4 regions of the Neobacillus sp. B4I6 genome follow, and region 1 is predicted to be linked to each of the others. Evidence: riboswitches for the same ligand, from Rfam matches in the RefSeq annotation. Region 1 holds a riboswitch; each other region holds the start of a gene.

Region 1 (5,958 bases):
CTGCCTGTTTGGCGTGACGGACTGCGGCACTATTAATCTCTTTAACTGAATCTTCTAAGCCATAGCGCTGCAGCTTTAAATAGTTAGCCGCATAGGAATTGGTTTGGATGACATCCGCTCCTGCGTCAATGTATGCCTGATGGATATTTTGGATTTGTTCCGGCTGAGATAAATTCAACTCCTCAGAGCATGAATCGACTCCGTAGGAATAAAGCAGTGTACCCATCGCTCCATCCGCTATTAAAATTTGATTTTTTAATTTTTCTAAAAGGCTCATGATGTTTCTCCTCGTTGAAAGACCAACTGACTTTGTTCAACCTGCTTAAATGCTTGTGAAAAATCCTTCATTAAATCATCAGGATTTTCAAGACCGACCGATAAGCGAACCAGACTATTTGTAATCCCGCGCTTCTCTCGCTCTTCTTGAGGCATTGCTGCATGGGACATTTTTGCTGGATAGGAAAGAATCGATTCTACCGCTCCGAGACTGACAGCAAATACAGGAATTTTTACATTGGCAAGAAAGGTGCGAAGTGCATCTTCATTAGCCAATTCAAACGATAAGACCGCTCCTGGACCAGCTGCTTGCTCTTTTTGAATTTGATATTGTGGGTGACTTTCCAACCCTGGGTAATGAACCTTTTCAACAAGCGTATGAGCATCTAAAAATTCCGCTAGTTTAATAGCCGATTTTTGTGATTGTTCTAGTCGGACGTGCAGCGTTTTGATCCCTCTTAAAACGAGCCATGCATCTTGAACACCTAAGATCGCCCCAAACCCATTTTGCAAAAAGCCTAATCTTTTCGCCAAGCCTTCGTCTTTGACGACAGCAAGTCCGGCAACGACATCACTATGGCCCGATAAAAATTTCGTCGCACTATGGAGCACGACATCGGCTCCTAACTCCAATGGCCGTTGGTGGGAAGGGGTAAGGAAGGTGTTATCGACAAATGTTATCGCGCCCGTTTCCTTAGCTAAATTGCTAATTGCCTTAATGTCAGTCACTTTCATTAATGGATTCGATGGTGTTTCCACATAAAATGCTTTTGTATTTGCCTGAATGGCTTGTTTTACTTCATCTAAATTCGTCATATCGACGAAGGTATGTTCAATTCCGAGCCGCGTGAGGACCTCTGTGACCATCCGAAATGTACCGCCGTAGACATCTTCCGTAATGACAATATGATCACCTGCAGATAGCAGGAGAAATGCCGTCGAAATGGCGGCCATGCCGGATGCAAAGGCAAAGCCTTTTAACCCGCCTTCAAGTTCAGCAATGACATCTTCAAGTGCTTCCCTTGTCGGATTTAAACTGCGGCCATAATCGTACTTGCCAAACTGATCGAAATCAGATTGGTGAAAAGTAGATGCATGCTGTATGGGTACACTAACCGCTCCTGTTGTAGGATCAATTTTGTGCTTATTATGAAGGAGCCTGGTTTCAAATGTGTATTCTTCGTGTGCCATTATGCAATCACTCCTTCTTGAACATGGGCAAAAGCTTTTTCCAAATCTTCAATTATATCTTGTGAATCCTCAAGTCCAACGGAGAAACGCAATAAACGATTGCAGACGCCGGATTGAATTCGGATTTCTTCTGGAATATCGGCATGGGTTTGCGTTGCCGGATAAGTGATAAAGCTTTCCGTTCCACCTAAACTTTCCGCAAAGCTGATTAGATTTAAGCCTTGTAAAAATGGATTAACCCAAGCTTCATCCTTGATTCTAAAGGAAACCATTCCGCCGCGTCCCGGATAAAGGACATCTGTGACAGCATCATGTTGTGAAAGAAATTCGACGATATTCTTAGCATTTTTTTCATGTCTTTCCATCCGAAGTGACAAAGTTTTCATACCGCGCATTAATAACCAAGAATCAAACGGGCTCAGTACCGCTCCGGCACCGTTATGATGAAAGGCTAATGCTTCACAAAGCTCTTTCCCCTTTGCGACGACAAGACCGGCAAGGACATCATTATGTCCTCCTAGGTATTTCGTTGCACTGTGGATGACAATGTCCGCGCCAAGGGTAATCGGCTGTTGTAATAATGGAGTATAGAAAGTGTTGTCCACTATTAATAATAATCCGTGCTGTTTTGCAATTTTTGAAACAGCGGCAATATCGGATTCCTGCATAAGTGGATTGGTTGGTGTCTCAAGGAAGATGGCCTTTGTTTGAGGCGTAATTTTCTTTTCAATCTCTTCCGGACAACAGGTATTGACATACTGACTATTCAAGCCCCATTTTTTATAACCTTTTTCTAATAAGCGGTATGTACCGCCATATAAATCTTCACTAACCAACCATTCATCACCAGCTTCAAATAAAGAGAGAATGGTTAAAATCGCTGCCATCCCTGAACTGCAGGCAAATCCTTGATCACCGCACTCTAAATCAGCAATTGTTTTTTCTAAGAGCTGGCGCGTAGGATTCCCGGTTCGGGTATAGTCAAACCCAGTTGATTGGCCAATTCCCTCGTGGCGGAAGGCCGTTGAAAAGTATACTGGCGGATTTACGGTTCCAGTTGCTGTTTCACTCCGATTTCCAATTTGGGCAAGTTTCGTATCAATTTTGTACATGACGATCACTCCTTGTGTTATATAAAAATTATTAAATAAAAAAGCCTTTCTATAAGAAGAAAGGCTTTTGTAAGTACGACCAAAAAGTCATTCTTCTTATCTGGCAAATTAGCGAATAATTTGCAGGACTTAGCACCTTTTCAATGAGTGTAGCCATTGATGGTTGCTGAGGTGTCTTCGGGCCATTCCCTCAACCTCTCTTGATAAGAAAATTAATATTTAGATTATTTATAAAATTTACTACAACTTAGCGGTGGTGTCAATTTATTTTATTAAAAATGAGTTAATAGTTAAGTGTTGTTCGTAATAAAGCACTTACCAAAAGTATTAGGTGATTGCCTTTGTTCTTTACAAAGAACAAAATGTTTACTATAATGATATTTAAGAGAGGAGTGAAATTTATTTTAGGAGGCCTATTATGTTAGGAAAAAAAATTCAAAAATTAAGGAAAGAGAAAAACCTTACCTTATCTCAATTAGCTGAGAAAACATCTATCTCAAAATCTTACTTAAGTCAAATCGAAAGAAATATCCAGAGTAACCCTTCAATTGAAATTTTGGGTAAAATAGCCAAAATACTAGATGTAGACATACAAACACTTTTAAGCCAAGATACCACAAAATCTGATACAAATGATAATGGTAAGGGGAATGTAAAAAATTGGAATATCTTTATAAATATTGCACTAGAATCTGGATTGATAAATGAGAAAGACTTAATTGAGTTAAGAAACGCCCTACAAAAAGGCAAAAAATAGTTATAACAATTAGACAAAATATATAGAGGTGAAAATATGAAGGTCCTTGTAACTGGTGGGTATGGCTTTATAGGTTCCTTTGTTGCTGAAAGATTTTTTAAGGAAGGTGATGAAGTCTACATTATTGATAACCTTTCTACAGGAAATAAGGATAATGTGAAGTTCAAACATAAATTTTATCAATTAAACGTAGAAGACCAAACGTGTGAAGGTGTATTCCAATCTAATCGATTTGATGTAGTTATTCATTTGGCGGCACAAGTAAATGTCGGAACATCAATGGTGAACCCATACCTAGATTCTCAATCAAACATTCTAGGATTGACAAATATACTTCAATTATCAACCAAATATGGAGTGGAAAAGGTAGTATTTGCTTCTTCAGCAGCCGTTTATGGTCTTAATGATGATATTCCATTGAAAGAAGATGCTTTATGTGAACCTCTATCACTATACGGAATCAATAAATGGGTAGGGGAACTATACTGCAAAAAGTGGACTGAAATGTTTGGTGTTGATACACTTTGTTACCGCTTTTCAAATGTCTTTGGTCCTAAGCAAGGAACAGTCGGTGAAGGTGGAGTCATTTCCATTTTTATTAATAATGTTTTAGAAGGGCAGCCACTGCAGGTTTTTGGTGACGGAGAGCAAACTAGGGACTTTATATATGTAGAAGATGTTGCCTATGCCATTTATCGCGGCGTCGAATATGATCTCAAAGGGGTTTATAATTTATCAACTAATACAGAGACAAGTGTGAACGATTTTATTTATACTCTCGGAAATTTGGAAGATATAAAAGAAGTAATCTATAAAGAGCCAAAGCAAGGTGATATCAAATTTTCTAGGTTGGAAAATACAAAGATTAAACAGGACCTGGAGTGGGAACCACTTCATAATTTTCAGTCTGGTTTAGAGAAAACTTATGACTGGTTTAAAAATAATAGGAGTAAAAAAAGGACAACAACACTCGGTCAAAATCAAAATGGATTACGAAAATCAGAACATTCATACAACATCTTGAAAATTTAGTTATTGTTGCACAAGCCAATTTTGTAAGATGTTATTGGAAAATGTATTAAGTCTAGCAGACGATCGATCCTTCTAAATTGTAAGTGCCTCCTTTCTGTTTGGGTGAAGTGGTAGTAAGGTATTATTAACATCCATTGTACACGAGCTTAATTACCTAATTATGGGATAATATTGTTGATTTGTTCATTATAATGAACTATAATTGATTATATAAAGAATTAATTAAGGGATTGTAAGGAGAGAATTATGATTAGAAGGAGTACAACTATATATATTTCAGCCATTATTTTTATTGTAGGCCTTCTTTTTTTATTTAAAAATGAGCATCAAGTCGTTACAAGGACTGGCACTGGCCAAAACGAATATGTGAATGTGGATGAATTTGGAGCTAACGGTGATGATTTGAAAGACGATTCACGATCCATTCAAGAAGCAATAAATTACAGCCATGAAACAAAAATTGGAAAAGTAAAGTTACTTGGAAATAAGAGTTATATTCTAAAGAAAGGATTAGTTTTAAAAGAGGGTGTTGAATTAGAATTTGGTCAAAATACTAGGTTAAGAATAGAAGGGAACTTTCAAGCAATTGATGTGAAAAAAAATGCGTCAATATCAAATGGAGTTCTTGAAATAATAGATGCTAACTTTGATTCAGATGTTATTTACTTAGACGGTATTCAAAAATTTTGGTCATGGGATAGAACTCAAATCAAAAATGTTACACTCTTAAACACCAGCGGCTCACATAGGGGTACAGGTCTTCATCTTTATGCTGGTGGCCCAGGTCAATTCATTTGTTTTGTTAATTTTACTGATATTAGAATTGCAGGATTTCATACCGGTGTTAAATTGGAAGCTGAAAAACCAAAGGATAGTAATAAATATAGCTTTATTAACGGCAATCGATTTATTAATTTAACCTTGGATGACTGTATAAGCTGTATTGATATTAATAGCTCGATGAGTGTTCCAAATGAAAGTTCTGGTAATGATTTTAATGGGCTTCAAATTCAAGTCTCTAAATTTACTAAAGAAGTAATAACAGTAAGTGGCTCTGATAATAAATTTGAAGGTTTAATATGGGACGCTCATATAGTAAAGGGCAATAATCCAATAATAGAATTTTCAAAAGAGTCTATGAGAAATAGTTTATATTCGAATATAGGATCAAACTATATTAGGGATAAAGGAGTACATAATTATTATTCTACTCCAGAAGAAGACACGATGAATTCAAGGTAGAATCCAACACTTTTTTGTTAATTTGCACCTTTGTGTTCGTTATAAAGAGTAATTAGAGGGATGAATGTATTGCTAACGATGGAGCGGGATGTTTCAGTTCTCTCATGACTGATTCAAATGGTAAAAACTGAGTAATAAAAATATTAGTTTTGGAGGTCACCATGGACGAAAGAATGGATCTAAAAAAGTTCCTTCGCATTATTAGAAAGAGAATAGTAACCATCATTCTTACAGTAATATGTGTATCTCTTTTGACTGTTGGTTTATCCCTATTTTTACTAAAGCCAACCTATGAAGCTACTGAAAATATCCTAATTGGCAAACTTACAAAGGAAGAGGGTAATTATA
Region 2 (5,958 bases), 1.0 Mb from region 1:
ACTTTCGAAAAAATATCCCCAAACAAAATCGCAATCCATACGAATCATCAACAAATCAGTTATCAAGAATGGTATGAATTAATTAATCAAACAGCGAACTGGCTTCATTCTCTTCATTTAGAAAATAAAACAATAGGAATCCTTTTGCCAAACGGTATCCCTTTCCTACAGCTCTTTGCAGGAGCTTCCAAGGCAGGTTGGATTGCTGTTCCATATGATTTGAAATGGAAGATAACCGAATTGGAAAAAAGGGTGATACTTTCGCATCCTTCTATCATTGTCACAACTAGAGAAATTTACTCTCAAATCAAACAAATCATTCCTAATGTAACGATTTTAGATGATTGTTTACAGGAAATCTCTCAATTTGATCCTACAACTGTAAGAAAAACGGAAGAAAATCTGCCTTTTTACATTGGATTTACTTCTGGTACGACAGGTAACCCAAAAGCTTTTGTTCGCTCTCAAGATTCGTGGGTGGCTAGCTTTGATTGCAATCGTTTTGATTTCGGATTAGATGAATCCGATCAAGTTCTTATTCCTGGTGCCTTAATTCATTCTCATTTTCTGTATGGAGCTATTAGCACCTTGTATTTAGGTGGAACCGTTTTTCTTTTAGAAAAGTTTTCTCCTATTGAAGGACTATCATGGATACATTCCTTTCCAATTACAACGATATATGTAGTTCCGACAATGGTAGAAGCATTCTTGAAAGAAGGAATCCAAGTCGATAAGTCTATAAAAATTATTTCATCTGGTGCAAAATGGTCGGATAGATCGAAATTAGAAATCCGTCATATGTTTCCTAACATGACCATGTACGAGTTTTATGGAGCTAGTGAATTGAGCTTCATTACTGTACTTTCTGATAGAGAAGGTATTCAGAAAGCAACATCTGTCGGAAAGCCTTGTTATGGTGTAGAGGTACAAATACGGCGTCCAGATCAGAAATTAGCAATGCCAACTGAGACCGGAAAAATATATGTAAGAAGCAAATTTGTGATAAATGGGTACTTTGATTATGAGGGAAGTACCATTCATTCAATTCATGATGAAGAGGGATGGGCCACGGTCCATGATATGGGCTATTTTGACGAGGATGGCTTTTTATATATTGTAGGCCGTGAACAAAGTATGATTTTATATGGGGGAATTAATATTTTTCCTGAAGAAATTGAAAAAGTGATTTCCTTGCATCCAGATGTCGAGGAAGTTGCTGTAATAGGCCTATCAGATTTGTATTGGGGTCAGGTTGTTGCTGCGGTGGTGAAAGGAAAGGGTAGCCAATTAGAGTTAAAAAGATTTTGTAAGACGCATTTATCTTCTTATAAAATTCCACGTAAGTGGTTTTTTCTATCTGAAATGCCATATACAACGAGTGGCAAGATAGCTCGTGCTGAGCTTATAAAACGATTGGAAAGCAAGGTGAGCAGTGATTAAAAGGGCAGTAATTGTCAAAGCGAAACGAACACCAATTGGAAAAACGGGTGGAATGTTACGAGACATTCTGCCACATGAGCTTGCAGCTCCACTCCTCCAACATTTAGCGAAGGGATTGGATGATAGGATAGATGACATCATTTTGGGAAATGTAGTTGGACCAGGTGGAAACGTAGCTCGAGTTGCTGCGTTAGAAGCAGGACTTCCTCTTTCAGTAACGGGAATCACCATTGACCGACAATGTAGTGCAGGGTTAGAAGCGATTCGAATGGCATGTTACTTTGTCCAAGGTGGAGCTGGCCTTTGTTATATTGCTGGTGGTGTAGAAAGTACGAGTACCTCCCCGTTTCCTTCTAGAGCAAGATTTTCTCCTGAAAAAATTGGCGATCCAGATATGGGCGTTGCAGCAGAATATGTGGCTGGAAAATATGCTATTTCAAAGGAAATGCAGGATGAATATGCGCTATTAAGTTATAAACGTAGCTGGGAAGCTTACGATAAAGGATATTTTAATCAAGAGATCATTCAAATTGGGGATCTCCACCAAGATGAAGAACTTTTTAAGAAAAGAAAGATGGAAGTACTTTTAAATAGGGCAAAGCCTATATTTAAAAAGAACGGGACGGTTACTGCAGCGAACAGTTGTGGGATACATGACGGGGCTTCAGCTGTACTTGTCATGGAAGAAAACATGGCATTGAATAATGGATTCCAGCCTATTTTACGATTTTTGGATAGTGAAGTCTCAGGTGTACTTCCGAATTATCCAGGAGAAGCCCCTATACCGGCTATTCAAGCCTTAATAAAAAGAAACCAGTTAACCATTGAGGACATTGACCTAATTGAAATAAACGAAGCTTTCGCCTCTAAGATTGTTGCCTGTACAAAAGAACTTTCCATTTCTTATGACAAGTTAAATGTCGGCGGAGGAGCTTTAACGCTAGGACATCCTTATGGAGCTTCAGGAAGTATTATGATCACGAGGCTTTTCTACGAAGTACAAAGACGAAAGGATATCAAATATGCACTGGCCGCGATTGGGAGTGGTGGAGGAGTTGGAGTAGCAGTCCTATTCGAGGTGGTAACATGAAAACTAAGGAAAATGAGTTTATTTTTAATAAAGAAGATGTGCAACAACTTGTTTAAAACTTTAAAAAACTCAGAAATATATTGACAATTATTTAATAGATTGATAAAGTTTAAAAAAATATTTCTTATCCAGAGAGGTGGAGGGACTGGCCCTATGAAACCTCAGCAGCAGGTCAATAAGACACTGTGCTAATTCCATCGGGTGTGAAGCCTTGAGAGATAAGAGCTACGTTATTATTTGTCAGTAACGCACTCATTTATCTGAGTGCGTTTTTTGTTTTTTCTGGATGTAGGAAAAAGGAGACTATGATGGAGAAGAAAAGCAAGCAAAAATTTCAAAGAAAAATGCAAACACGGCATTTAGTTATGCTATCGCTCGGCGGAGTGATTGGAACAGGATTATTCTTAAGTTCGGGTTACACGATTCAACAAGCTGGCCCGTTTGGGACCATTCTGTCCTATCTGATTGGTGCACTAGTGGTCTATCTCGTCATGCTATGTTTAGGAGAGCTTTCCGTACATATGCCTGAAACTGGTGCCTTTCACAGTTATGCGACTAAATATATTGGACCAGGGACTGGGTATACAGTTGCTTGGTTGTACTGGCTAACTTGGACTGTTGCTTTAGGTTCTGAATTTACGGCTGCAGGATTATTAATGCAGCGATGGTTTCCATCCATTAATGTCTGGATTTGGAGTTTGCTGTTTGCTATTTTGGTTTTTGTCTTAAATATACTGACGGTTAAGTTTTTCGCTGAATCTGAATTCTGGTTTGCGTCTATAAAGGTAATAGCGATTGTTCTGTTTATTATTGTAGGAGCAGCGGCAATGGTAGGTTATCTTCCTATGACTCATTCCCAATCAGCACCGTTCTTCTCTAATTTTACAAGTGCAGGTTTATTTCCTAATGGTGCTTTTGCGATTGTCATGACAATGCTTGCGGTTAACTTTGCCTTTTCAGGAACGGAATTAATAGGAATTGCAGCGGGGGAAACAGTAAACCCGGAAAAAACGATACCAAAGGCCATTCGTACTACATTGTGGAGATTGATTATCTTTTTTGTAGGAACGATTGTTGTATTATCTGCATTATTGCCTACTTCAGATGCAGGAGTATTAGAGAGCCCCTTTGTTGCCGTTCTTGAACAAATTGGCGTACCATATGCAGCGGATATTATGAACTTTGTCATATTAACAGCCATTCTATCTGCTGCAAACTCAGGTCTTTATGCCTCTTCAAGAATGCTTTGGTCACTAGCAGATAAGAATACGATATCACCCATTTTTGCAAAATTAACAAAACAAGGTGTTCCAATATATGCAGTCATTTTTAGCATGTTTGGCGGTGGTTTAGCTTTGTTCTCAAGTATTATTGCACCAGATACAGTGTATATCGTACTTGTATCCATTTCGGGCCTAGCTGTGGTGGTAGTTTGGATGAGTATTAGTGCTTCACAGTTTTTATTTCGCAGACAATATATTAAAGAAGGAAATTCCGTAAAGGACTTGGTTTATCGTACACCATTCTATCCTTTGGTACCAATCGCTTCCTTTATCCTTTGTCTTGCTTCATGTATTGGAATCGCATTTGACCCTACACAACGAATTGCCTTATATTGTGGCATTCCATTTATATTGTTTTGCTATGCAAGTTATTATTTAACCCAAAGATTAAAGAAAAGAGGAGTAGGCTATGTTCAACAAAATCAACCCTATTAAGGCTATTTTATCCGAACATTCCATTATGCTGCTGGACGGTGCGTTAGCCACAGAGCTTGAATCGCATGGGTGTAATTTGGACGATCCCCTCTGGTCTGCACGTGTATTACTAGAAAATCCAGAATTGATTTATCAGGTTCATTCTGACTATTTTCGTGCTGGAGCGGACTGTGCCATAACGTCAAGCTATCAAGCAACCATTGACGGTTTTTCCAAGCGTGGTATTCAAGAGAAAGAAGCTTTAGAACTAATTAAGAAAACGGTGTTACTTGCGAGAAAAGCAAGAGATGATTTTTGGCAGGAAAATTCACAAACCAATAGACCTAAGCCATTGGTTGCCGCATCCGTTGGCCCTTATGGGGCTTACCTAGCCGATGGTTCAGAGTATGTGGGAAACTACGGTGTTACAGATGAAACATTAATAGACTTTCATCGCACAAGAATGTCAGCGTTGATTGAAGCAGGTGCTGATCTATTAGCATTTGAAACGATTCCTTCCCTGCAGGAAGCGAAGGTATTAGCTTCATTGTTAAAGGAATTTCCAGATACATATGCCTGGCTATCCTTTTCTTTGAAAAATGAGAAAGCGATAAGTGACAGTACGCCGCTGGCAGAGTGTGCAAGAGTGTTTGGTGACAACGAACAAATTGTTGCCATTGGTCTCAACTGTGCACCAGTGACAATCGTGACGGAAGCTATAAACGAGTTGCGAACAAACACCACAAAACCGATTATTGTTTATCCGAACTCTGGTGAAACCTATAATCCAGAAACTAAAACATGGCATGGTCAAGAATTATGTAATGGGCTCGACTTTAAATCTGAAGAATGGTACCTTGCAGGGGCACGACTAATAGGAGGATGCTGCAGAACAGCACCTCGTCATATTGAAGAGATTTCAAAAAAGTGGCGAACTTCTTAATTATTTAGATCGTTACGGAGAACCGTATCATGCCTCATTATTCGTATGGTCAAATATTTATTGTTGAGTAAGAGCAAGGGGAACTTTACTTTCACACCCAGCGATAAATAACTGCTGAAATTTGAGCCTCTCGTTTGGGAATGAGAGGTTCTTTTATATATTTTAAAAAATTTTAAAAAAAGGATTATCTTCGTTTGAATTCTACCTTTTCGGAAATCATAAGATAAGGTTTCTGCTTATAAAAAATCGTTTTATCTAAGGTGAAATTCCAAACAAGGAGATCAAAAAATGAATGCGATTAATACGAATGATGCTTCTATAGAAAAAAAAGAAACAGTCATGAATAAAATTTTAGGAGCAATCAGTGGAAGTTTCGCGCCTATTTTAGGGGTACTTGCTGGATCCGGATTAATTTCAGCCTTATTATCTATTTTATCGACATTAGGATGGTTGTCTGCTAAAAGCGGAACCTATGCCATACTTTCTGCAGCTGGACATGCTGTTTTTTATTTCTTCCCAGTTTTTCTAGGGATTACATTAGCCTTAAAACTTGGAGCCAACGGCTATGTTGGTGGTGCGATCGGTGCAGCACTTTTGGAACCGCATTATACGGGTTTAGTTGAAGCAAATGCTCAAAACGTAGATTTCTTGGGGATTCCGGTTATATTAGCGAATTATTCTGCAACCGTTTTTCCAATATTAATGGCTGTTTCCATATATTCCGTATTAGATAAGTTTTTGAAAAAAGTAATTTATAAAGACTTACAAATGTTTCTAAATCCACTTAT
Region 3 (5,958 bases), 2.9 Mb from region 1:
TGATGCACAGGCTTTCTTTGAAATGGCACTTGATGCAAAGGAAAAAGGCTATGCTGAAAAGCCCTTTGATTACTATGGTCATATTCCAGGTAATCCTGAAAAAATCCTTAAGCCTGTTATTTTGCCACAGCAGGGGGATGTTTATAAAACAGGTTTAATTGATGTGAAAATGGATGAAGAAACCAATAAATTAAAGGTGAAAATCCCGCCGTTACGTGCTTTAACTGGTAAACCGAAACGGATTGCCTCCGGTCACGGGGCATGTCCAGGATGCGGAATTTTTGCTGGACTCGAGTTATTCTTTAAAGGGATTGAGGGAGACATTGTTACTCTATTCCAAACGGGATGCGCTTATGTAACAACAACATCTTATCCTAGCACCTCCCATAAGCAAACGATGATGCACAATTTGTTCCAAAACGGTGCCGCAACGCTTTCAGGTACTGTTGAAGCATTCATGGAATTAAAACGACGTGGCGAAATTGAAGTATCGGATGACGCCACATTTGTTATGATTACTGGTGATGGTGGTATGGATATTGGTATGGGTTCAGCGATTGGTACTGCTCTTCGCGGACATAAACTGATTATGCTTGAATATGATAATGAGGGCTATATGAATACAGGCTCACAAATGTCTTATTCAACACCACTGGGTCATATGACAAGTACATCGGGAGTTGGAAAAGCACAGCGAGGAAAAGCCTTCCACCATAAGGATACTCCGCAAATTATGGCTGCTACCAATATTCCTTATGTGTTTACCGGTTCGGAAGCCTTTCCGCAGGACTTAGTTAAAAAAGGTGCAAAAGCACAATGGTACGCACAAAATGTTGGAACAGTATATGGAAAACTTCTCATTACATGCCCACTTAACTGGAAATCTGATGACCGTTTTGGTGCAAAAATTATCGAAGCTGCTGTAGATTCTTGCTTCTTCCCGCTATATGAAGTAGAACAAGGTGTTACAACCATAACTTACAATCCAGAAGAGAAGAACAAACCAATTCCACTTTCTGATTGGCTAAAATATATGGGGAAAACAAAACACCTACTTAAAGATGAAAACAAGCCAATGCTAGAAGAATTTGAAGCAGAAGTTGAGAAAAGATGGCAGAGACTCAAAGCAAAGAATGAAAATCCTATGCTGTAAAAAAAGCAATTCAAAAAAACACTTCATTGGGAAGTGTCAGATTGTCGAGAAAGGGTATTTTTCTCGGCAATTTTTTATTCTCAGCATTTAATTATTCATTGTACCTGCTAATGGGCCTGTTGATTTCCGCTCTAGGCACTTCGCTTTCCGCGGGCGGTCGGGGAGCCTCCTCGGCGCTAGCGCCTGCGGGGTCTCCCCAGCCCCGTCCTCCCGCAGGAGTCTGCGTGCCTTCCGCGGAAATCAACAGGGAGGTAATCAACCTAAAGAATTGCAACACACTTTTTCTAGCCTTGCTAATTGTGTTGCAATCTTTTTCATATTTTGGCAGGCTGCCGTATGGAGAGCCTGTTCGCTTGCTTTCTTCAATCCCCGTAACCGGCAATAGCGAAACCCGTGCAGCTCTTTTGAGTCTGCGAAGCTTCGCTCAATTTTTTCCTTTCTAAATTTATAAAGCATTTTTCCAGATTTAGATAAGCGATTTTCCCTTACCTTTTCCTTGTGCTCTTCCCAAACATGACGTGTCACTACTTTTACCTTATTTTTGGAGCGTGTACATTGGGAAAGAAGTGGGCAGTTTGAATTTATGTTTATTAGCGTTAGCCTTAAATGAGTAGAATCCGAAAATAAGACACGACCACCTACCATTTTGTGATTCATTGCCTGGAGAACAATCTCATCAAATATTTCCTGAAAGATATCGGTACCTTTAAAACGATGTTGGCGATTCCAACTAATCGTTGAGTGGTGTGGAACAGGATCCTTAAATTTCAGGCCTAAAAACAAGTGGTAGGCAACATTCATTTCAATTTCTCTTTGTAATTGTCGCTCGGATCGGATGCCATATATATAACCAATAAACATCATTTTAAATAGAATAGTGGGATCGGAAGGGCGTCCGTTATCATCACTATAATAAGGACGTACCTTTTCAAGAAGGAATGAAAGATCAATATATTTATCGATTAAACGAAGAAGGTAACTGTCAGGAACCAATTCATCAATAGAAACAAATTCATATTCACTTTGGGTAGATACTCTTGGTTTAAACATAGATTTCACCACTTAATTTTTTATTGTTTGGTTGTGTTAAGAGCAGTGTATTATTGATTTTACAGCTCTGTTGATTTGCGCGGAAGGCACGCAGACTCCTGCGGGAGTACGGGGCAGGGGAGACCCCGCAGGCGCTTCAGCGCCGAGGAGGCTCCCCGGCACGCCCGCGGAAAGCGAAGTGCCTGGAGCGCAAATCAACAGACATGTTGCAAAGCCTATATATTAATAATATTATAATAAATTAACGCGGTGAATGGTTAAAGTTATTGTAGAAAATAAGAGGCTGTCGAAAGCTTCTCGACAGCCTGACACTTCATTGGGAAGTGTTTTTTTTGTTGGTTATTGACAGGGTTATATAAATTTGATATACATCTAATTAGATGTGTATCAAATTAGAATGAAGAGGAGGTAGTGCATTGATACAATTAGACCGTGTTGTTGCGTTTTATAAAACGATGGGGGATCCTACACGGATTAGAATCGTTGCTATATTAGCAAAAGGTCCACTCCATGGGCAGGCAATAGCGGGTAAGCTTGGCTTGTCCGCACCTACGATTACCCACCATTTAAAGAAATTACGAGATATCCATGTGGTATATGACAGAAGAGTGAAGAATACGATTTACTTTTACTTAAATGAATCGTTGATTAACCAGCAGGCAAAGGTGTTTACAGAGCTGTTAGAAAAAAAGGGGAAGGAGTTGGATGAAATGGTCGAGTCAAGTATCGAGAGACAAAAAATTATCGAGAACTTCTTTATGAAAAATGGGAAGCTAAATAATATTCCTGCCCAAAGGAAGAAGAAATTAATCGTGTTCGAACACATGGTACGTGGGTTAAAAATAGGTGAAAAGTATGAAGAAAAACAATTAAACGAGTATATAAAACAATTCCATGATGATTATGCAACAATTCGCAGAGAGTTTATCATAAATCATTACATGTTCCGTGAAAATGGTATTTATGAACTAAATCCAGAAGAAATGTGGGCAAAACTTGACTAGAAAAGCAATCCGAAAGTTCGGATTGCTTTTCCTATTATAATGCTTCTTTTACAGTCGTTATGAAAGAAAAACGGTTCTTTATTTCTTTTCGTTGTTTAATTAGGATTGTACCGAGTTCTAGTGTTTTCTGCTTTGCAGTAATTCTAGTTTGATCCTCCTCGATCCCATCTAAATCAGCAACATGAGCAAGACCAATTGTTCTTCTGATTAATTCGCAGCCGGCAAAGCCGATCGAGTCCTCAAAAAACTTAGTTAAATTATAGTTTAGAAAGGTAGAGGATTTAGCGTAATCGTCTTTATTCTCCGTATTCCATAATAGTGTAAATTGATCCTCAAATACACTCCATACCGTTTCAATATGATTGAGGAAAAGATCACGTTCTTCAACATTTGCTATTACCTGGAAGAGAAGATTTGCAATTACTTGGCCGATATCAAATCCAGCTGGTCCGTAGAAAGAAAATTCGGGATCGATTACTTTTGTTTCATAATTATCGGCAAAAACACTTCCGGTATGAAGATCACCATGGAGGAGAACTTCAGCCTCTGTTAAAAAGCGTTTCTTCAAAATATTTACATGGAACTTTAGTTCATCATCCTGCCAAAGCTCTTCGACGACAGGACGCAGTCCTTCCTCGAAATCGTTGGTTTCTGCATCAATAAAAGGATCTGTGAAGATTAAATCTTCAGTTATTTTGCAAAGCTCGGGATTGATAAACTGTTGTACATATTCCTTTTTTACGGAAGGGGTTAATCCGTAATCAGAAGTATAAAATAATGTTTTTGCAAGATATTCACCTAGATGCTTTGAAATTAATGGATAGGTTTCTCCTTTGATAAAGCCAGTTCTTGCGATTGAAAGATGGGAAAGGTCCTCCATTACGGTTACAGCTAGGACATCATCTGTGAAAAAAACTTGGGGCACATAATCTGGAGCAATCTGTCCGAAAATTTTTAAGGCATCCGCTTCAATCTTTGCTCTTTTCAAAGTTAATGGCCAGCTTTCGCCAACTACCTTTGCATAAGGGAGAGCTTGTTTGATAATAACACTTTTTCCTTCCAATTCATCAACAATATGAAAGACTAGATTGAGATTCCCATCGCCAATCTCCTTGCAGGAAAGTTTTGCATGCTGGTCAAAAATTTTCAATTCAAGTGCCAGTTCAACTGCACTCTCGTTTGTTAAAGGCTGGTATGTTTTTTGTTTTAGTAGACTCATTATGGTTCCTCCTCGTTTTTGGGAGGCTTAATTATGCACGCAGGCACTAAAAAAGCCTCTTTCTCATCTGAAAGAGGCTGATAGACAATATTGTCTGTCGCACCTCTTATCTCTCAGAAAGATAATCCTTCTGTTGGAATTAGCACCGTGCCTTAAAGGGGGGATCCCCAGCGCAAAAAGCGCCCCATTTCAATGGGTTTCCGGTCGGTTGCTGGGCTTCAAAGGGCCAAATCCCTCAGCCAGCTCATGATAAGAGAAAATCTATTTAACTGGTAAAAATCATATCAGTAACAAAGAGAAAGTGTCAATATTTTTTGAAAATTATTATTTATAGAATTCTGGTTTTCTATCCGTGAAAATAGGAATTTGCTTACGGACCTCCTTGACTAAGTCCATCTCAATTTCAGCCGATAGGATTTCTTCCTTCATTCCAGCCTCAGCAATGACCTCACCCCACGGGTCAATAATAATCGAGTGACCAGCAAACTGGTTATTTGGGTCATTTCCAGAACGGTTACAGGCAATTACATAACATTGATTTTCAATTGCTCTGGCAATTAAAAGGGCCCTCCAGTGGGACAATCTGGGTGCAGGCCATTCGGCCACAACAAACAGTGCTTCTGCACCTTCTGATGTGTGAGCGCGTATCCACTCTGGAAACCGGATATCATAACAGATCGACCCAGCAAACTGGTGATTATCAAGTTGGAAAAGTCCCTTCTCGGCACCAGGCTCTAAGAAAACATGCTCATTCATGAGTTTAAAAAGATGTAGTTTACTATACTTGTGCACCAGCGTGCCATCTTTATTGATGATGAGGAGAGTATTTTTTACTCCTGTTTCTTCACGGTTCGCAACTGAGCCGCCAACGAAATGAACCTGATTTTGTTGTGCTGCATTTCTCAGAAATTCAATCGTTTGTACTGCTTTTGGGTCTGCAATTTCATTCAGGCGGGTCAAGTCATATCCCGTTGTCCATAGTTCCGGAAGGACAATGATATCGGGTTGTTCAGTCAGTGCATTTTCAATGAGTCTTTCCGCAGTTTGGTAGTTTTTATTGGGATCACCGAAGACGATATCCATTTGCAGACATGAAATTTTTAATTTCACGAATCTTCACCTCGTTTGAAATTTCGGAATTTTTTCTTTACAAGCCGTTATAAAAGTTATATCATTTGTGACTAGAATTTCACAATGATTCTTAAAAAAAATTAAGCAGGTGAGAACAATGAAGCAATTTCCACCATCAGAATTATTAACTAGTCTTCCAAAGCAATTTTTTGCTTCACTTGTTAAAAAAGTGGGGGAATATATTTCACAAGGGTTTGATGTGATTAATTTAGGGCAAGGCAACCCTGATCAGCCAACGCCTTCTCATATTGTTAAAAAACTTCAAGATGCAGCAGCGAATCCATTAAATCATAAATATTCTCCTTTCCAGGGGTATCGTTATTTAAAACAGGCTGCCGCTGATTTTTATTTAAGAGAATATGGAGTGACCATTGATCCGGATAAAGAAGTGGCGATTTTGT
Region 4 (5,958 bases), 2.4 Mb from region 1:
CCTTCCGATCCCACTATTCTATTTAAAATGATGTTTATTGGTTATATATATGGCATCCGATCCGAGCGACAATTACAAAGAGAAATTGAAATGAATGTTGCCTACCGCTGGTTTTTAGGCCTGAAATTTAAGGATCTTGTTCCACACCACTCAACGATTAGTTGGAATCGCCAACATCGTTTTAAAGGTACCGATATCTTTCAGGAAATATTTGATGAGATTGTTCTCCAGGCAATGAATCACAAAATGGTAGGTGGTCGTGTCTTATTTTCGGATTCTACTCATTTAAGGCTAACGCTAATAAACATAAATTCAAACTGCCCACTTCTTTCCCAATGTACACGCTCCAAAAATAAGGTAAAAGTAGTGACACGTCATGTTTGGGAAGAGCACAAGGAAAAGGTAAGGGAAAATCGCTTATCTAAATCTGGAAAAATGCTTTATAAATTTAGAAAGGAAAAAATTGAGCGAAGCTTCGCAGACTCAAAAGAGCTGCACGGGCTTCGCTATTGCCGGTTACGGGGATTGAAGAAAGCAAGCGAACAGGCTCTCCTTACGGCAGCCTGCCAAAATATGAAAAAGATTGCAACACACTTAGCAAGGCTAGAAAAAGTGTGTTGCAATTCTTTAGGTTGATTACCTCCCTGTTGATTTCCGCGGAAGGCACGCAGGCTCCCCGGACCGCCCGTGGAAAGCGAAGTGCCTAGAGCGGAAATCAACAGGCCCATTAGCAGGTACAATGAATAATTAAATGCTGAGAATAAAAAATTGCCGATAAAAATACCCTTTCTCGACAAACTGAGAGCACCAAAGTGCTCTTCTATCACGGGAATAATGGCTTTTTAGAGGACAGCTAAAGTTACTTCTTTATTCTTAATTTCTGTATCATACTCCCCAATAATTTGAAAGTAGCACGTTGCCTTTTTCAGATTAATTAACTTTTCAATTTCTTCCTTGGTTGCCTTGATAATTGCTATCTTATCAGAAGCTTGGGCCACCCATGTAATCAAAGGGTTATTATAATTCTTTGAGAGGCCTTGAATTAACCATAATTCTTTTTCGTTCCCTTTTTTCTCTCCATCACATGCTGCTGTTGTTTTTGTGATACTCTTATTTGACGACCGATTTTGACAGACATAGACCAAATCTTCAATAACAGCACTTGCAGTAGGATACATCCCAGCTCCTGGTCCTTGCAAAGTAATACTACCAACAATATCAGAGTGAATATTTACCGCATTTTCTACGCCTTCAATAGAATAAAAAGGATGAGATTTCCCAACAAGGACTGGTTTAACCTCTGCGTTAATTTGACTACCTGTCTTACTAATGCTAGCAATATGCTTAAACCTTAATCCCATCTTTTCTGCTGTTTCAATTAACTCTCTTGAAATCGAGGTAATGCCCGCACGCTCGACATTCTTCCAATTGGGTTGTTCTCCAAAAGCAATTCTGCTGAGAATCATTGTTTTATAAAAAGCATCAAATCCCTCCACATCGTTGGTTGGATCCGCTTCAGCATACCCCTTCTCTTGCGCTAAAATGAGGGCATCAGCAAATGACTGCTTCTTTTCGCGCATTTCCGTTAGGATAAAATTCGATGTCCCATTAAGAATTCCTTGGATGTGACGAACTCGGTTAACATTTAATAACTGCCTTAAGGTTTGAATAATCGGAATACCACCCGCAACTGTTGCTTCATAACCCACCGAAACATTATAATTCTCAGCTAACTCGAGCAGCTCATTCCCATGGTGTGCAAACATTTCTTTATTCGCTGTGATTATGTGGCAACCACTTTGTATAGCTTGGTTTAAAAAAGTAAAGGGTTGTTCTTTGTCGACGATTGCTTCGACAACAACATCAAGTTGAGGTAGATTAAGAATTTCGGCAAAATCTGTAGTTATTAAAACATCTTCTCTTATGTCTCTGGTTTTTTGCTTATTTTTTATTAGTACTGCAGCCACTTCTACTTTTCTCCCTAAAACACTAGTAAGTTCCTCCGCGTGGGATTGTATTGTTCTATAAACACCTTCCCCAACTGTACCAAAGCCTAGAATTGCCACTTTAATGACAGACATGCTCTCCACCCCTTAAATAATATTAGACATGACTAATAGGTTGTTTTTTATCTCATATAAATAAGAAAAAACCCTCTTCATAAGAAGAGGGTAGATTTCCTCCTCTTATCTGTCAGGTTAAAAATAACCTGCAGGAATTAGCACCTTTTCAAGAATTACCTTGATGGTTGCCGGGCTTCATCGGGCCTAGTCCCTCCGCCGCTCTGGATAAGAGTTTTATTTAGTTAGTTTTTCATTAAATTTCAAAGTTATAAAGAGAATTCTAGTTGATTCCAAGGTAGTTGTCAATATTATTTGAAATTTCTTTTTATTAAAGTGGTAATAGGGAGACAAATTCCTTTTTCCCCAGTCGATCTATCATTTTGAGCCATTCCTTCGGCTTATTTGAAAGAATTGAATAGTATGTCGTCAGAAAATCCTTTACCAGGTTTGCTGGTAGTGAATTAAGTCCTTCATCTTGAATTGGCATGAAACATAAATCTAGACCTGCTACAGCTTCCCCATTGTTTTTCCAGGAAGGATGAACATATGAAAAATCAATGCGTTTATAACCCATATGGGATAGAACTTCACGTCGGACATATGGATCCATAACCTTTACTCCACCAAATTCGTGATGTTCAACCCGGTACGGATCGTATATTTCTGCAAACATCCCGAATAGCTCGTTACCATTTTCTTTAGCTAATTGTTGTAAATCCGTTAAACGGTTTTGCGCTAAAAAACGGCCAAGGCTTAAGCCTGGTTTACTGATGATTGTAAAATCTGTCATAGCAATATTCCAATCCGGATAATAACGATATTCAGTTGCTCCTGTGACTTCGTCTCCATCGACAGCAACAAACACGCGAATACTCGGATCTTCTAATGGCTCTTTCCATAGCTCAAATTCTAATACTTCTTCTGCAGGAAAAATTTCTCCCATTAAGTTATGAAGCTTTTTAAAATTAGGGTCTTCTATACTGGTTATTCTAATATATTCCATTATGATACATTCCTCTCACTCATCTAAAAGGGTTTTTCCATTCCATTAATGCAGCATAATTGCAGGATTCTTCATCCTCGAGATAATTTTCAATAATCCCTATTGGCACACGACCACAATGCAGCAAGAAAGTGATAACAGGATCTTGAACTTCCCCTTTAATAGTTGCATCTAAATATTGTCCTGGTGTCATGATATCAGCTTTTTTATGATATCCTGGCATTCTGCCCCCGCCAAGTAATCGATATAACTCTTTTTCTATCACAACATGGTACATAGACTGCATCATCAATTTACCAAGCCCTAGTTTGCGGTACTTCGGACGAACACTAATATCAACAATATACAAGGTATTCCCATTTGGATTATTGTTCCGTATATATCCATGGTCAGTGATTTCTTCCCACGAATGGTTTTTATCGCTAGGATCAAAGTCGATAGTTAAGCCGGTAATTGACCCAGCTAATTCACCATCTACTTCAACACACAATGCACCTTCTGGAAACATTTTCACATGGTTTGTTAATTGCTCTTTATTCCACCATAATTCTGAAGGAAAAGGAGGTGGGAAGCACTCGGATTGAATCTTGATAAGATCGTCAAAATCCACTTTTGAATAATTGCGAATGATAACTGGCACAGGCCTCTCTTGGTCATAGACGTAAAATTCACTTCGATACATTCTATACCCACCCTTTCAGTTTATTTTTCCCAATCTGTGTAAAGATCCGTTCTTCGATCACGCCAGGTTGTAACGGAACCACGTTCTCTTACTTCATATAACAAGTTTAAATCTAGGTCAGCCGTCACAATCATGTCATTATTGATTTCCCCTTCCACCAAGATTCCTTTTGGTGGAAATGGTATATCGTTAGGAGTAATGATTGCCGCCTGGCCAAAATTAGCGCGCATAAAATCAACAGTCGGCAGTGAACCGACAGTTCCCGTTAGGACCACATATACTTGGTTTTCAACTGCACGAGCATGGCTGGTATAACGAACACGATGAAAACCATGACGGTCATCTGTGCATGATGGACAGAAAATCACATCGGCACCTTTGGCCTTTGCCATACGTACAATTTCTGGAAATTCAATATCATAACAAGTAAGGAGGGCGATTTTCCCTTTTTCTGTTTCAAATATCTGAAATGAATCCCCAGGTGCCATATTCCATTCATTTACTTCAGTCGGTGTAATATGGAGTTTGGCCTGCTCACCAATTCTTCCATCTGGGTAAAATAAATGTGCTGTATTATACAACTTGCCATCCCTTTCAATCACATGTGTTCCCGCAATAATATGTATGTTCTTTTTTTGTGCAAAATTAGAAAACAGTTCTAGATATTGTTGGGTATAACTTGGCAGGTCATTAATTGTCAGGCTCTTGCCTTGACCATTACCTATTGAAAGTAGTTGAGTTGTAAAGAACTCTGGAAATAAGACAAACTCTGCCCCAAATTCCTCAGCAGTTTTTATGTAGTGCTCACATTGTGAGGTAAATTCCTCGAAGGATTGAATGGTATGTAGTTGGTACTGAACGGCAGACACACGAATTTTCATCATTTTTTCCTCCTGTCATTAGTTAAAATTCCCATGGGGAAATTATCTAATATTTTAGTATTTAATACAAATTTTAAAAACTAAAAGCCCACCAAATGGCAGGCTTTGAAAAAAATTATATTTATTGCTCTAGTTTTCCCTCTGCAAGCTTGATTTGCTTTTCCACTTGCTCTGGAGCCGTTCCTCCAAAGCTATTTCGGACACCAACAACATGCTCAGGAGCCAATACAACATAAATATCTTCCTCAAATAATGGACTAAAGCCCTGATATTCCTCGAAGCTCAAATCTAGCAAAAATTTGTTAGACTGAATCGCATATAAAACAATTTTTCCGATAACTTCATGCGCATCACGGAAGGGCAGACCTTTTCTTACCAAGTAATCAGCAATATCTGTGGCATTAGAAAAGTCATTGTTAATGGCCTTACGCATCACGTCTTTATTTACTGTCATCGTTTCAATCATCGGTGCTAATAACATTAAGGAACCTTCAAGCGTTTCAACCGTATCAAACATGCCTTCCTTATCTTCCTGTAAATCCTTGTTATAAGCGAGTGGCAGACCTTTAAGAACGGTGAGCAGTCCGATTAAATTACCATATGTCCGTCCGGTTTTTCCACGTAGCAGCTCAGGTACGTCTGGATTTTTCTTTTGCGGCATAATACTTGAACCTGTGCAAAACGAATCATCCAACTCGACGAACTGAAACTCCTGGCTCGACCAAATGACAAGCTCTTCGGATAATCTGGAAATATGGGTCATGATTATTGAACCAATCGATAAAAACTCAAGGATAAAGTCGCGATCACTGACAGCATCCATACTATTAGGATAAACCGTTTCAAAACCTAACAGTTCCGCGACACGTTCACGGTTGATCGGAAACGTCGTTCCTGCCAATGCTCCTGAACCAAGAGGCAGCCAATTGATACGCTTCAAACTATCAATCAATCTCTCTTTATCACGTTCAAACATCCAAAAATAAGCCATTAAATGATGGGCAAAGGATACAGGCTGGGCACGCTGCAGGTGAGTATACCCAGGAATTAACGTTTGGACATTCTCTTTCGCCTGCTCAATTAATGCCTGCTGGACATCTTCTATTAATTTAATCAGCTCAGTTGTTTTCGTTCTTAAGTATAGGTGCATGTCGGTGGCCACCTGATCATTACGGCTTCTCCCTGTATGGAGCTTTCCTCCCACCGGACCAATTTTTTCTATTAATAACTTTTCAATATTCATATGGATATCTTCATCTTCAACTAAAAACTCTACCGCGTTATCGTCGACCAGTTTCTTGATGGAGAGTAGTCCGTCCTTAATCTTTA

The links. A riboswitch is a leader RNA that binds a small molecule or an ion and turns the genes downstream of it on or off. The one in region 1 is predicted to bind S-adenosylmethionine.
Region 2: another riboswitch for S-adenosylmethionine. It lies ahead of mmuP (S-methylmethionine permease); the one in region 1 lies ahead of QF028_RS33270 (methionine biosynthesis PLP-dependent protein).
Region 3: another riboswitch for S-adenosylmethionine. It lies ahead of mtnK (S-methyl-5-thioribose kinase); the one in region 1 lies ahead of QF028_RS33270 (methionine biosynthesis PLP-dependent protein).
Region 4: another riboswitch for S-adenosylmethionine. It lies ahead of QF028_RS21370 (homoserine dehydrogenase); the one in region 1 lies ahead of QF028_RS33270 (methionine biosynthesis PLP-dependent protein).

What each region holds. Positions count from the first base shown of each region.
Region 1 is NZ_JBNPWB010000002.1:6,305,363-6,311,320, forward strand. Features, by position in the region: gene QF028_RS33260 (bifunctional homocysteine S-methyltransferase/methylenetetrahydrofolate reductase) at 1-277, opposite strand, end outside; gene metC (cystathionine beta-lyase) at 274-1,467, opposite strand; gene QF028_RS33270 (methionine biosynthesis PLP-dependent protein) at 1,467-2,579, opposite strand; SAM riboswitch class I at 2,673-2,789, opposite strand; gene QF028_RS33275 (helix-turn-helix domain-containing protein) at 2,998-3,336, shown strand; gene QF028_RS33280 (NAD-dependent epimerase/dehydratase family protein) at 3,373-4,368, shown strand; gene QF028_RS33285 (glycosyl hydrolase family 28-related protein) at 4,615-5,610, shown strand; gene QF028_RS33290 (YveK family protein) at 5,772-5,958, shown strand, end outside.
Region 2 is NZ_JBNPWB010000002.1:5,272,190-5,278,147, forward strand. Features, by position in the region: gene QF028_RS28290 (AMP-binding protein) at 1-1,440, shown strand, start outside; gene QF028_RS28295 (acetyl-CoA C-acyltransferase) at 1,436-2,530, shown strand; SAM riboswitch class I at 2,652-2,755, shown strand; gene mmuP (S-methylmethionine permease) at 2,839-4,248, shown strand; gene mmuM (homocysteine S-methyltransferase) at 4,223-5,170, shown strand; gene QF028_RS28310 (glucose PTS transporter subunit IIA) at 5,459-5,958, shown strand, end outside.
Region 3 is NZ_JBNPWB010000002.1:3,419,133-3,425,090, reverse strand. Features, by position in the region: gene QF028_RS19010 (transketolase C-terminal domain-containing protein) at 1-1,153, shown strand, start outside; gene QF028_RS19005 (transposase) at 1,409-2,203, opposite strand; gene QF028_RS19000 (metalloregulator ArsR/SmtB family transcription factor) at 2,623-3,207, shown strand; gene mtnK (S-methyl-5-thioribose kinase) at 3,242-4,426, opposite strand; SAM riboswitch class I at 4,530-4,682, opposite strand; gene QF028_RS18990 (carbon-nitrogen family hydrolase) at 4,751-5,536, opposite strand; gene QF028_RS18985 (pyridoxal phosphate-dependent aminotransferase) at 5,655-5,958, shown strand, end outside.
Region 4 is NZ_JBNPWB010000002.1:3,875,435-3,881,392, forward strand. Features, by position in the region: gene QF028_RS21365 (transposase) at 1-636, shown strand, start outside; gene QF028_RS21370 (homoserine dehydrogenase) at 843-2,081, opposite strand; SAM riboswitch class I at 2,184-2,295, opposite strand; gene QF028_RS21375 (GNAT family N-acetyltransferase) at 2,392-3,066, opposite strand; gene QF028_RS21380 (GNAT family N-acetyltransferase) at 3,086-3,748, opposite strand; gene QF028_RS21385 (carbon-nitrogen hydrolase family protein) at 3,769-4,629, opposite strand; gene argH (argininosuccinate lyase) at 4,751-5,958, opposite strand, start outside.